DNA from 4 places in the Solibacillus sp. FSL H8-0523 genome. Region 2 is predicted to be linked to each of the others. Evidence: riboswitches for the same ligand, from Rfam matches in the RefSeq annotation. Region 2 holds a riboswitch; each other region holds the start of a gene.

Region 1 (3,161 bases), 470 kb from region 2:
TGTCATCTGTCTTAACTACCGGTAAAATCGTTGCATAACTAATTTCTAAGAACTTCTCTTTATTGATTTCGTTTATTAATGTTGTTTTCTTTGCCGTTACGACTGCAATCGCACAATCATCATAGTTTTTCGTTGTAACAGCAACATGTGATTCTGGCACCCATCCTGGATAACCAGCCTTTAAATACGGCACATACTGATCCTTTGCTGCAATTCGAGACCATTTTCCTTTCTTTTCTATAAGCGTTACCTCATCGCCATATAATGCCTGTGTATCTGTTTTCCCAACAAGCCATTTTTTTTGCATGATCGATAAAGATGACACCCATTTTTGCATGTCTACTGGATCTTTCTTTGATGGATAATCAATGTTACGTGTTTGATTTGATTTATTCCACATATTTGTTACCGCGACATCGACAACATAGCGCTTTTTATCCGTCTCCACAACACAGCTTTCATACACTGGCTCTTTAGGTTCTGTTAGACGTAATGTCGGCTCTAAAATACGTGCTAAGTAGGAAACAAAATCTCCACGTGCTATCTGTGCATTCGGGTTAAATTTTTCATTTTTTGCTGGAATAAAAATTCCATTTGCAATAAATGCTTGAATCGTAGCATACGCATCGTGATTTGTCTTAATATCTATATAACCTAATTTCGATTGACCAGTTAATTGATACACTTGTTCTAACGTTTTCACCGCTTGAACACGTGTTACTATTGCATCGGGATTAAAATTGCCTTCAAAGCCCGACATAATACGAGCTTCGGTAATCGCAGCAATAACCGGCATTCTTTCATCATCTTGTGCTATGTCTGCATATGTAGGGATTGCACTTACTTCTAGATCTAACTGTAATGTACGCACTAAAAATTCAGCCATTTCATAACGTGTTAAGGCTTCATTTACTCGGAATGCTTCGTTCGGTGTTATTGTAATCCCACCGTAATCACTAAGAACCACCAGCTCTTGTTCTAATTTTGAACCGTCTCCCACATCGATAAATACCTTCGCTTGCCCACTCGTATGAAAACTAAAAAATACTAAAAGCATAACTACAATTTGAACAATTCTCTTTGTCATTATTCTTTTCACTCCTATTCATTTCTCTAAAATATTATTCTAACAAATATTTCCTCCCATATCTCATATAATCGAATATTATTCAGAATAAAATATTTTTTCGAAAAATATATATTGACAATCAGTTTACTGGGATTTAATATTAGGTTCACAGCAAGCAACCAATTAAATATTTCTTATCAAGAGAGACTGAGGGACAGGCCCTGAGACGTCTCGGCAACAGCTTATTAGCCTCGTGCCAAATCCTGCAAGTAATGACTTGAGAGATAAGAACAAAAGTAGACTTTTCAAACTTTCGTATCTTATTTTTAAGATGCGAAAGTTTTTTTTATGAAAAATTTCGCATTGTATTCTAATAAAGGTGGGCGTTAAAATGATTGAATTTTCGAATATATCAAAGTCATTTAAAATAAAAGATCGTGAAGTTCATGCGGTTCGCGATGTGAACTTAACCATTGAACAAGGTGACATTTTTGGGATTATCGGCTTCAGTGGTGCTGGCAAAAGTACGCTACTGCGCTTAGTCAACTTACTTGAAAAGCCTTCTACAGGTACTGTCAAAATACAAGGAACTGATTTAGCATCGCTAGCTCCAAAAGATTTACGCCAATTACGTCGCCGCATCGGTATGATTTTTCAAAATTTCAACTTGATGACATCACGAACAGTCGCTGGCAATATTGCCTATCCACTTAAACTGGCTGGTACACCAAAAGCTGAAATCGAGCGACGTACAACAGAGCTTTTAAAGTTCGTGGGGCTATCTGAAAAAGCAAAAGACTACCCCGAACAATTATCTGGTGGGCAAAAACAACGTGTCGGAATTGCCCGTGCACTTGCAACGAATCCAGATATTCTCATCTGCGATGAAGCAACATCCGCACTGGATCCAGAAACGACAGCTGATATTTTAAAACTGTTAAAACGAGTAAATGAAGAATTCGGCATTACGATTTTACTCATCACCCATGAAATGCATGTTATTCAGACGATTTGTAATCGTGTCGCAGTCATGGAACAAGGGCAAGTGATTGAACAAGGAGATGTGTACGAAGTGTTTACACAACCACAGCACACAACAACGCAGCGTTTTATTCAATCGGTGCACCAAGATGTTCCTTCACCACAGATCTTACAAGAGTGGCAACGTTCTGGTGGGCAGCATTTATACCGCGTATTATTTAAAGGGTCGCTCACACATAACCCGCTACTCTCTGAAATTACGCAAAAGCATCACGTACCATTTAACATCATTTATGGTTCCGTACGAGAGCTACAACAAAAATTATTTGGTAACTTGCTCATTTCATTCCAGGGTGAGGACGAACAAATAAAGAAAGTCATCGAAGAGCTTTCACAGCAAGTTGACGTAGAGGAGGTGCTATTAAATGAAGGTTGATTGGAGTACATTTTGGCCAAGAATTATTGAAGCAACTGGCGAAACACTTTATATGGTTATTTTGACGCTTGGTTTTGGTTCAATTCTTGGTATTTCCATAGGAATACTTTTATTCGTAACACGTGAAAATAATATTTTAGAAAGCAAGTTAACATTTAACGTACTTAATATTTTAATCAACATTGTACGCCCCATTCCGTTTTTAATTTTCTTAGTAGCAATTTCGCCGCTAACACGAATTGTTATGGGAACAACAATCGGTACAAGCGCAGCCGTATTCCCAATGACAATTGCCGCAGCATTCGGCATTGCACGTATTGTAGAAACAAACTTAATCAGTATCGACCCGGGTGTTATTGAAGCGGCAAAAGCAATGGGTGCGAGCCCACTGCAAATTATCTTTACCGTGTTAATTCCAGAAGCATTAGGACCACTTATTTTAGGGTTAACCTTTGTAACAATTAGTTTAATCGATTTCTCAGCGATTGCAGGTACAGTTGGTGGCGGTGGTTTAGGTCATATTGCCATTACTTATGGTTATCAACGATTTGATGGCTCTGTCATGGTTGTCACCGTCGTCATTTTAATCGCATTAGTACAACTCGCACAATGGCTCGGCAATACATTAGCAAAAAAAATCTTAAGACGATAGGAGAACTATACTTATGAAAAAAA
Region 2 (3,161 bases):
CCAGAAGCATAATAATACTAACGTTGTAATGATTAATGTGATTTCTTTGCGTTTCATTGGGCCAAGTTCCGCTAACTGTTGGCGAATTACGTCTTTGCCGCTTGAAATATTGTCTGTCTCAGGTTTGATTAATTTAATCATGACGAAGAATAATACGACCGACATGATCGCTGAGAATGGCGCGGCGTACATAAACCACTCGCCCCATGCAATATCGATCCCATATTCAGTTTTAATAAAGCCAAGTGCAATTAAGTTTTGTGCAGCGGCGGTTTTAATTCCGACATTCCAAATTGAAACGGCCTGTGCTGCTGTAATAACTAATAATGCCGCGAGTCTACTTTGTTTTGTTAAGCCGAATGCTGCAACAACCCCTAAAAGGATTGGAACAACCGCACCTGCACGAGCTGTCGCACTCGGTACAACGAATGCTAAGACGATTGCTACTAAAATCGCACCAAATACAAGTGCGTTTGTTTTTGTACCAACTAATGATAAGACCCAAAGTGCGATACGCTTATGTAAGTTGGTAATTTGCATTGCGGCTGCTAAAAACAGCGCCATCCCTACTAATGCTACCGCAGAGTTACTAAAGCCACCTAAAGCTAGTTTTAGTGCATTACTTGTTCCCATTTGAACAGATGGATCTTCCAAGCTTGGTGCTAAACCAAGTAATACGGCGATTAATGCTAAAATCATAGCCGAGCTGACTGGGTAAGATACGGCTTCAGTTACCCATAAAATAACGGCAAACGCTAAAATTGCTAACGTACGTTGCCCCATAACCGGTAAGTCGCCATTGTTTGGTAATAATACAATGATAATAAGTGCAGCGAATGCGAGCGCAATCCAAAGTGGCTTTAAATTGCGTTTTTGCTCCGTAGCGCCATTGTTTTTCTCTGTTGCTGTTGTCATAAAAATGCCTCCTTCACATCTATTAAATTTTTATTGAAATAATAATTTCGACCTAAGAAGTTTTCTTAGAATAAAGACGTGACAATGTTACTTTTTATGTACATAGTGCGGTTACTTTGTTAATAAAGCTATAAATAAAAGTATTTGTCATAAATAATTATAGCAATCATAAGTAGTAATTATTGTTAATATTTAGTGAATTATGTTATTTAAAAATTAGTGAATTACTATTCTTTTTAAAGATTGTGATAGTAAAATATGTATTTATTTAGTATTTAATGGTAATTGATAGCGAAAAGAATACGCAATAGGAAATTCAGGAAATAAAAATTCAGAAAATTAAATTTTTAGTGTTGACAGATGGATTTACTCTGTTTTATACTGTGAATCAACGATGGAACACAAATCACATACACTCTTATCAAGAGCGGCTGAGGGAATAGGCCCTATGAAAGCCCAGCAACCAGTGAGTAATAATTCACTAAGGTGCTACGTCCTACAAAATGTACAACCATTTTGGCAGATAAGAGGAGGTTAACTTGCTCATACGCGGGGACTCTCTTCTTAACTGAAGAGGGTCTCCGTTTTTTTCATTTAAAAAACGAACCCCTCCTCAAAATACACCGATTTACCATCGAAAATTTTTTAGGAGGTACAATAATGACAAACTTACGACCAGAAACATTATTACTACATGGAGGCCAAAAGCCAGATCCGGTAACGGGCGCAATTGCTGTACCAATTTACCGCACAACGGCTTATGCATTTAAGGACACGGCTCATGCGCAACGTCTTTTTGCATTAGAGGAAGCGGGCAATATTTATTCACGTATTATGAACCCGACAGTAGGGGCGTTTGAAGAGCGCGTGGCATTACTTGAAGGCGGAACAGCGGCAGTAGCACTTTCATCTGGTGCAGCAGCAGTGGCGTTTTCAATTTTAAACTTAGCGGGCGCTGGTGACGAAATTGTTGCAGCAGGCTCACTTTACGGGGGAACGTACAATTTATTTGCGACAACTTTACCGCGCTACGGGATTACCGTAAAATTCGTTGACGAATCGGACCCAGAAAACTTCCGTGCCGCCATTACGGATAAAACAAAGGCCGTATATGCAGAAATTATCGGTAACCCAAGCTTAAAGGTGTTAGATATTGAAGCAGTTGCCAATATCGCACATGAAAACGGTCTACCATTACTGATCGATAGCACATTTGCTTCGCCGTATGGTAGTAACCCGATTGAATTTGGCGCAGACGTTGTCATTCACTCCGCAACGAAATGGATTGGCGGTCACGGGACGACAATCGGCGGTGTTGTCGTGGATGCAGGGAAATTTGACTGGACACAAGGACGTCATGCTGTTTTTACAGAGCCGGATAGTTCATACCACGGCATTCGCTATGGAATTGACGCAGCAGGGGCTTCATTTGCCACAAAGCTTCGTGTTCAATTACTGCGTGATTTCGGTCCAACTTTATCAGCAGACGCGGCATTCAACTTCTTACAAGGACTCGAAACGCTTCATTTGCGTATTGTCCGTCATAACGAAAATGCGCAAAAAGTAGCCGAGTATTTAAGAAACCACCCATTCGTGGAATACGTAAACTACAACGGCTTCGAGAATTTTGCGACACATGATTTAGCGAAGAAGTACTTGAAAAATGGCTTCGGTTCGATTATTACATTCGGTATTAAAGGTGGTCGTGAAGCAGGGCGAGAAGTGATTGATAACGTAGCGTTATTCTCACATGTAGCAAACGTAGGGGACGCAAAATCATTAATTATTCATCCCGCTTCAACAACGCACCAACAATTATCAGCTGAAGAATTAAAAATTGCAGGCGTATCAGAGGAGCTCATTCGCTTATCGATCGGTCTTGAAGCAGTAGAAGATATTATCGCCGATTTAGAGCAGGCGTTAGCAAAAGTTTCGGTTGCTGTAGGTGCTGAAGCAAACGATTAATACCTAACTAATAGATAGAAGAAACGCGCTTTCTTTTCTCATTCGAAAAGAAAGTGAGTTTTCAAAAATTTAATCCCTACTATTTTTATAAGTTTTATTGACAACGTTAATACCAAGTAATACAATAGGAATATATTAACCGAACGATTTAAAGGAATATCAGTTGAAATGATGTTGCACATGATTTCAAAATGAAGATTCAAATTAAAAGAAAAGGAGTTGTTCGACATGGGAAAAGTATATAGTGCACAAAACGTCGCTGCTTACGTAATCTATGAATT
Region 3 (3,161 bases), 1.9 Mb from region 2:
GGACGTCATTATGGTAAGTATGGTGCGTAATCATGACAATGAGCGCGGCGATATCGGCTTTGCGAAGGATTATCGACGTCTAAATGTTGCGTTGTCGCGTGCACGTGAACTACTGATCATGATTGGCAGCAGTGACATGTTCACAAAGCGTCCGAAACATGAGAATGTACGCAACATGTATGGCCATGTCCTCGAAACCGTGAAACAGCAAGACGGATACTTTGCCGTATAAAGGAGATACTGATGGATTTACAACGCTTAACAGAAAGCTTACAGCAGCAAATTTTACAGCAAGATGGCATCTCGATTGAAAAGCAAATGAATTATGCCATCCCCGTGCACACGCTTGAAGTAAAATATCATCCAGTGATGCGTAACGCGATGGATATTTTAATGAAAATGATGCTTTTATCATTCAACAAAGCAAAACTTAAAAATGCCGAGCTACTTGCGGACATTTTACTCGTAGAGCCGTTGTTTATTCATGACTTAACGAATAAAATGCTGCACCTTGGCATGATTCAAAAAGAGGAAACGTTCTCCTTAACAGCTAAAGGGAAGGCACAACTCGAAAGTGGCATTTTTGAGGAGGAGCTCGAGGAAACAAGCTATTTTGTACAGTATAGTCCCGTACATGAAATGTTGTTAGACGGGGATTTAGAGCAGTTTGAAGAGCTCGAACAATTCCCTGAGAGCTTTCCGAGTGTAGAATCAGAGGACATCAAAGAAATTGAAGAATCTATGTTGATTGATTATATCCAGCAACAACTAGCGGCGCAGCCAGTAGCTGAGGATGAAGTACCACAATTTATTACGAGTATTGTAAGCTCTGAGTCTGTGCAAATTAATGATGTTCCAGTTGTTTGCTTTATTGTGAATAATGCAAAGGAAGATCGCCAATTTGCGCGTGTTTATAATACACTCACAGGGGCTTGGGATTCAAAGCTAGAAGCATCGTTGTTTGAAATGGAGAAAAATAAATAATTTGTGAGAATTATTGCAAAATTCACACACGCGTGTTACACTAATAAAAATTTAATAGTCTTATCAAGAGAAACGGAGGGACTTGGCCCGGCGATGTTTCAGCAACCTCTAACTTAGTTAGAAAGGTGCTAATTCCAGCAAGGAGCAATCCTTGGCAGATAAGTTCGGGTAAAAGCCTCTCATTTCTGTTTACGCTGGAAATGTGAGGCTTTTTGATTTGGATAAATTGAAGAACAATTAGGGGGAACACAGCGATGCCAATTAATATTCCAAAAAGTTTACCGGCTGGCGAGCTACTTAAAAAAGAGAAAATTTTCGTGATGGAAGAGGACCGCGCGAAAACACAGCAAATCCGACCACTAAACATTTTAGTATTTAACTTAATGCCGGAAAAAGAGAAAACGGAGCTACAGTTATTACGATTACTAGGGAATACACCTCTTCAAGTAGATGTTACATTTTTAAATACAGCTTCATACGAATCAAAAAATGTATCAAAATCACATTTAGATACGTTCTATCAAACATTTGATGAAGTGCAGCACCGCCGCTATGATGGACTTATTATTACCGGTGCACCTGTTGAAAAAATGGAATTTGAAGACGTTGGTTATTGGCAAGAAATCACAAAAATCATGGACTGGGCCGACAAAAATGTTACCTCGATTATGTATATTTGTTGGGGTGCGCAAGCTGCACTTTATCATCACTTTGGCATCGGGAAATTTGAATTGCCGAAAAAATGCTCCGGTGTGTATTCGCATGTCATTACCGATTTAACGGTGGATTTAGTGCGCGGCTTTAGTGATGAATACGTAGCACCGCATTCACGCCATACATCGGTGTCGATAGACGAAGTACGTGCGCATCCAGATTTACGCTTACTGAGCTATTCAGATGAGGCAGGTGTATTTATCGCACAGTCGAAAAATAACAAGCACATTATGATTACAGGTCATCTCGAGTATGATGCGACAACGCTGTCTGACGAATATTTCCGTGATCTCGAAAAGGACCCTGAAAATACAGAGCTACCGATTAACTACTTCCCAGATAATGATCCAGGAAAAACGCCGAAAAATATTTGGCGTGCTCATTCGCATTTATTGTTCTACAACTGGTTGAACTACTATGTATACCAAGAAACACCATATGATTGGCATTATGTTGATGAGACGATTGAGTTTCATATTTAAGAACAAAAGCGCTAAAGTGCCCTTTAAGCCCCGACCAGCTTTGGAGGACCCGACTAGAAAGTAAACGCTTCATCACTTTCGACGGCGGGATCGAAAAGCTCGAGGGGCTGGCGCATTAGCCTAGACGTAGGATAAATTTTATATAAAGTTATCTACAATGCGAGAATCTATAATTTCCTTAACATTAATAAAGCGTCTGGAAAGCGAGATTTTCAGACGTTTTTTACCTGTTTATTACATTTGTAATTCGCGCCTCAGACGAATCGAAATGACCTTTAATAAGGTCTTTACCCATCCAAATCGTCTGAGTGCGATTTTATTTTAAACCGTTATTTTACCGCAAGCCAAGCGCGGTCACGCTCAAATTGCAGGCTCACTTCACGTTCGAAAAACTCACTTAATACAGCTTCCGTTAAGATTTCTTCGCGCAGACCAGAAGCCGCGTCCTGACCGTCCTTCATCAATAATACATGATTAATACAGGGCAAAATTTCTTCAACATGATGTGTCACGTAAATCAGTGTTGGGCAGTTTTCACGACCAACAATTTGCTCAATCGTTTGTAGTAAATTTTCGCGTTCAATTAAATCTAAGCCGCCACATGGTTCATCTAAAATTAAAATTTCGGGTTCGGCCATTAATGCACGAGAAATCTGTACACGCTGACGTTCCCCCTGTGATAAATACTCAAATGGCTTATTGGCCAAATCACCACAGTTAAAATGCTTCATAATGTGCAAGGCTTGATCGATTTCCTCATTCGTTACATCTTCAAATAAACGAAGTGCCCCAAATTTGCCGCTAAGCACGATTTCAATGGCATTGTCCTGCCAGTTAAAATTGTCAATCATCGCATTGCTTACCCAACCGATACGACTGCGTAATTTTGGAATATACGTTTTTCCGTACGTTTCCCCTAAAACCTGTACAGAACCTTCATTTGGCCAAATATAGCCGTTAATGACTTTCAACAAGGTTGTT
Region 4 (3,161 bases), 1.8 Mb from region 2:
TTTTGCTACCCCTAAATATAACGCGAAAATTAACGCCAAATCAATCGTCATCCCGCCTAGCCCTACAGCCCAGCCATGCATAAAACCATTTTTCAATCCTTGTTTCGTCATCTCAACTGTAATAGCCCCTACAGGCATTGCAATAGCTAATCCCACCATTACATAGGCAAAATACAAACTCATGTAACCACTTCTTCCAAGCATGATTCCTTCTTACGTCCGTTTCATAAATATTATTATATTTGAATATTTATGAATTTTCAAGTTACTGCAAATTACAATAAATTAGTTCTTTTATGTGCATCTAATAGAAAAAGCACCCGAATAACTCGAGTGCTTTGACCATGTGGATTCGGAAACCTCTTTTCAAACCGTTAGCAATTTCCTGTATATTCTTTATCATTTAATTTTTCCACTTAAAATCTTGCTGAAGAGTGGAAGCGCAAGTACAGCAATGGTTAGGAATACAAACAAAAAGAAGAAATAATAGTTACCTAATTGTAGCCATTGTTCGTAAATAGGCAGTTGTCGAAAAGTCTGCACAGCAGCAAGGTGAAATAAATAAATGGCCATTGTACGTTGCCCAATTACGGTCCAACTATATTTCTTTGTCGGTACAGCTGCTAAAAAAGCAATCATCGCGACTCCACAAATCATATAAATAGTCAGTCGGTTTAACATCCCGTTACCAAAAATAAACGGTTCTAATTCAATATATGGCAACCTTCCAAATAACCATTCTCGCCAAGAGGTATCATTCATCACATACATACTGATAAATATGAGGACAAGTACGATAACGCCAATTAGCTTTCCTCTTTTCCCCGCCTTTTTTAATGGATCAACGGACAAATGATAGCCTGCTATAAAAAAGACAAAGAAATAAACTGTACGTGACAACGAAAATAGTTCATTAATAAATGGCAGTTCACCCGCGATTAATGAAATAACTAAAGCCACCACAATCATCCATTTTGATCGTGTGAAAAAAGGCAACAGTACACGCCAACAAAATAAACTGACTAAAAACCACAATCCCCAACGTAAGTTCTCAAAAAAATTGAACGTAACGCTAAGTTCTAAAACATATATATAATACGCCGTATAAAGAAATTGGAAAATAAAATACGGAAGTACGACCGATTTTATAAGCTTCCACCAATCTCTTTTCGTACGTAACACCTTTGCATAATAGCCCGTTACAAAGATAAATGCCGGCATATGGAACGTATAAATGAACATGTATAAGCTATCCATCCAGCGTGTTTCTCCAAGCATGCCTGATAGTGTGTGTCCCAACACAACACCGACAATTAACAGCGCTTTCGCATTATCAAAATACGCATCGCGCCCTCCAGCAGTTAACTGCTTGTCCATATTAAAAACTTCCTTCTTTAAAAAAATTACATGTGCTATCATAACAATTCATCGACCAATACGAAACCTTTTTGCTTAAAGTGTTTCATTTCCGAATCCCCAAACTAAATCGATTATTCAGAACTAACTAACAAATTGACTTATAGTAATTTTTCGTATAATCTAATGCTTATTTCAAAAAATTAAATAGTTTCTTATCATGAGAGATGGAGGGACAGGCCCTTTGAAGTCTCGGCAGCGGAATTTTTCTATGCCAAATCCTGCAAGAGTGCGTTCTTGAAAGATAAGATGAGTATATGAATGACTACATGCCTCTTCTTATTTAGTTAAGAAGAGGCTTTTTGTATGTATTAATTATGATTTGAACGTGAAGGAGACAGTCATGCAAAAAGGAAATCCGTGGGCACTTGTCCCATTTGTTGTGTTTTTAATTTTATTTATCGGTTCAGGTATTGTGCTTGATGATTTTTATGCCTTTCCGGTAATTGTCGCGATTACAATCGCAAGTGTTGTCGCCATTGTCATGAATCGCAAAGAACCATTTGCTAAAAAAATTGATATTTTTACAAAAGGTGCTGGCAACCCGAATGTGATGTTAATGGTACTGATTTTCCTACTAGCGGGGGCGTTTTCAGAAACCGCGAAAGGCATGGGGGCGATTGATGCAACCGTGAACTTTGCGTTATCAGTTATACCGCAAAATTTACTTGTTGTCGGGCTGTTTGTCATCGCCTGCTTTATTTCACTGGCGATGGGGACTTCAGTTGGTACGATTGTCGCCCTTGCACCAATTGGCTTAGGCATTGCGGAGCAAACGGATATTTCAATACCACTATTAATGGCAACAGTCATTGGTGGTGCTATGTTTGGGGATAACTTATCGTTTATTTCAGATACAACGATCGCATCGGTTCGTTCTCAAGGAGCAGAAATGAAGGACAAATTTAAAGTGAACTTTTTCATCGTGCTACCTGCTGCAATTGTTACTTGTATCATTTTAGCGGTGTTAACAGTAGATGCCTCTGCTCACATCGAATATGCTAGCTTTGAATGGTATAAGGTGATTCCGTATATTTTTGTTATTGTCTTTGCGTTAATTGGTTTGAATGTCTTTGCTGTATTAGCGAGTGGCATCGGTTTAGCTGGGATGATCGGCTTCATCGATGGTAGCTATTCAATTATGGAATTTGTGCAAGCGATTGGCACAGGAATGAGCAACATGTTTGAAATGGCGTTTTTAGCGATTTTAATCGGTGGGATGGTTGAAGTTATTCGTCATAATGGTGGGATTGATTTCATCGTCCATCTAGCAACTCGCAAAATCAAATCAAAAAAAGATGCGGAATTTGCGATGGCTGGACTTGTGGGTTTAACAGACCTCTCAACAGCAAATAATACAATCGCCATTATGATTGCAGGCCCTTTAGCTAAAAATATTGCCGAGAAGTATGAGATCGAACCGCGCAAATCAGCAAGTATCGTTGATATTTTCTCATGTGTTGTACAAGGGATTATCCCATACGGTGCACAGTTCTTAGTCGCAGCAAGTGTTGCAGGCATCTCCCCTATTTTAATGATGCAGCATTCGTATTACTCGATTTTAGTTGGGGTATGTGGTGTGATTGCAATTTTAATCGGTTATCCTAAGGCAAAAACGCAGAAATAATAATAGATTCCGTAAACGAGTGAAAGCTTGTTTGCGGATTTTTTTATTTCCTAAAATTTTTTTGAACTTTTCTGAACGCTCATTTGTATAGTTAGTAAATAGACAAAATTGGGGGTTT

Evidence for each region. Region 2 has a riboswitch for S-adenosylmethionine ahead of NSQ62_RS01365 (O-acetylhomoserine aminocarboxypropyltransferase/cysteine synthase family protein). Riboswitches for the same ligand answer to the same signal wherever they lie in the genome.
Region 1: it holds a riboswitch for S-adenosylmethionine, as region 2 does, so the genes downstream of both, NSQ62_RS19725 (ATP-binding cassette domain-containing protein) here and NSQ62_RS01365 (O-acetylhomoserine aminocarboxypropyltransferase/cysteine synthase family protein) in region 2, are expected to answer to the same signal.
Region 3: it holds a riboswitch for S-adenosylmethionine, as region 2 does, so the genes downstream of both, metA (homoserine O-succinyltransferase) here and NSQ62_RS01365 (O-acetylhomoserine aminocarboxypropyltransferase/cysteine synthase family protein) in region 2, are expected to answer to the same signal.
Region 4: it holds a riboswitch for S-adenosylmethionine, as region 2 does, so the genes downstream of both, NSQ62_RS12835 (Na+/H+ antiporter NhaC family protein) here and NSQ62_RS01365 (O-acetylhomoserine aminocarboxypropyltransferase/cysteine synthase family protein) in region 2, are expected to answer to the same signal.

What each region holds. Positions count from the first base shown of each region.
Region 1 covers NZ_CP150291.1:3,943,633-3,946,793, forward strand. The annotation lists gene NSQ62_RS19720 (NlpC/P60 family protein) at 1-1,087, opposite strand, end outside; SAM riboswitch class I at 1,261-1,360, shown strand; gene NSQ62_RS19725 (ATP-binding cassette domain-containing protein) at 1,461-2,486, shown strand; gene NSQ62_RS19730 (methionine ABC transporter permease) at 2,476-3,138, shown strand; gene NSQ62_RS19735 (MetQ/NlpA family ABC transporter substrate-binding protein) at 3,152-3,161, shown strand, end outside.
Region 2 covers NZ_CP150291.1:273,224-276,384, forward strand. The annotation lists gene NSQ62_RS01360 (DASS family sodium-coupled anion symporter) at 1-915, opposite strand, end outside; SAM riboswitch class I at 1,331-1,445, shown strand; gene NSQ62_RS01365 (O-acetylhomoserine aminocarboxypropyltransferase/cysteine synthase family protein) at 1,576-2,880, shown strand; gene NSQ62_RS01370 (hypothetical protein) at 3,109-3,161, shown strand, end outside.
Region 3 covers NZ_CP150291.1:2,189,282-2,192,442, reverse strand. The annotation lists gene NSQ62_RS10885 (AAA domain-containing protein) at 1-232, shown strand, start outside; gene NSQ62_RS10880 (nucleoside-diphosphate sugar epimerase) at 244-984, shown strand; SAM riboswitch class I at 1,042-1,149, shown strand; gene metA (homoserine O-succinyltransferase) at 1,239-2,180, shown strand; gene NSQ62_RS10870 (ABC transporter ATP-binding protein) at 2,510-3,161, opposite strand, start outside.
Region 4 covers NZ_CP150291.1:2,577,718-2,580,878, forward strand. The annotation lists gene NSQ62_RS12825 (LysE family transporter) at 1-183, opposite strand, end outside; gene NSQ62_RS12830 (acyltransferase family protein) at 400-1,377, opposite strand; SAM riboswitch class I at 1,569-1,667, shown strand; gene NSQ62_RS12835 (Na+/H+ antiporter NhaC family protein) at 1,745-3,043, shown strand.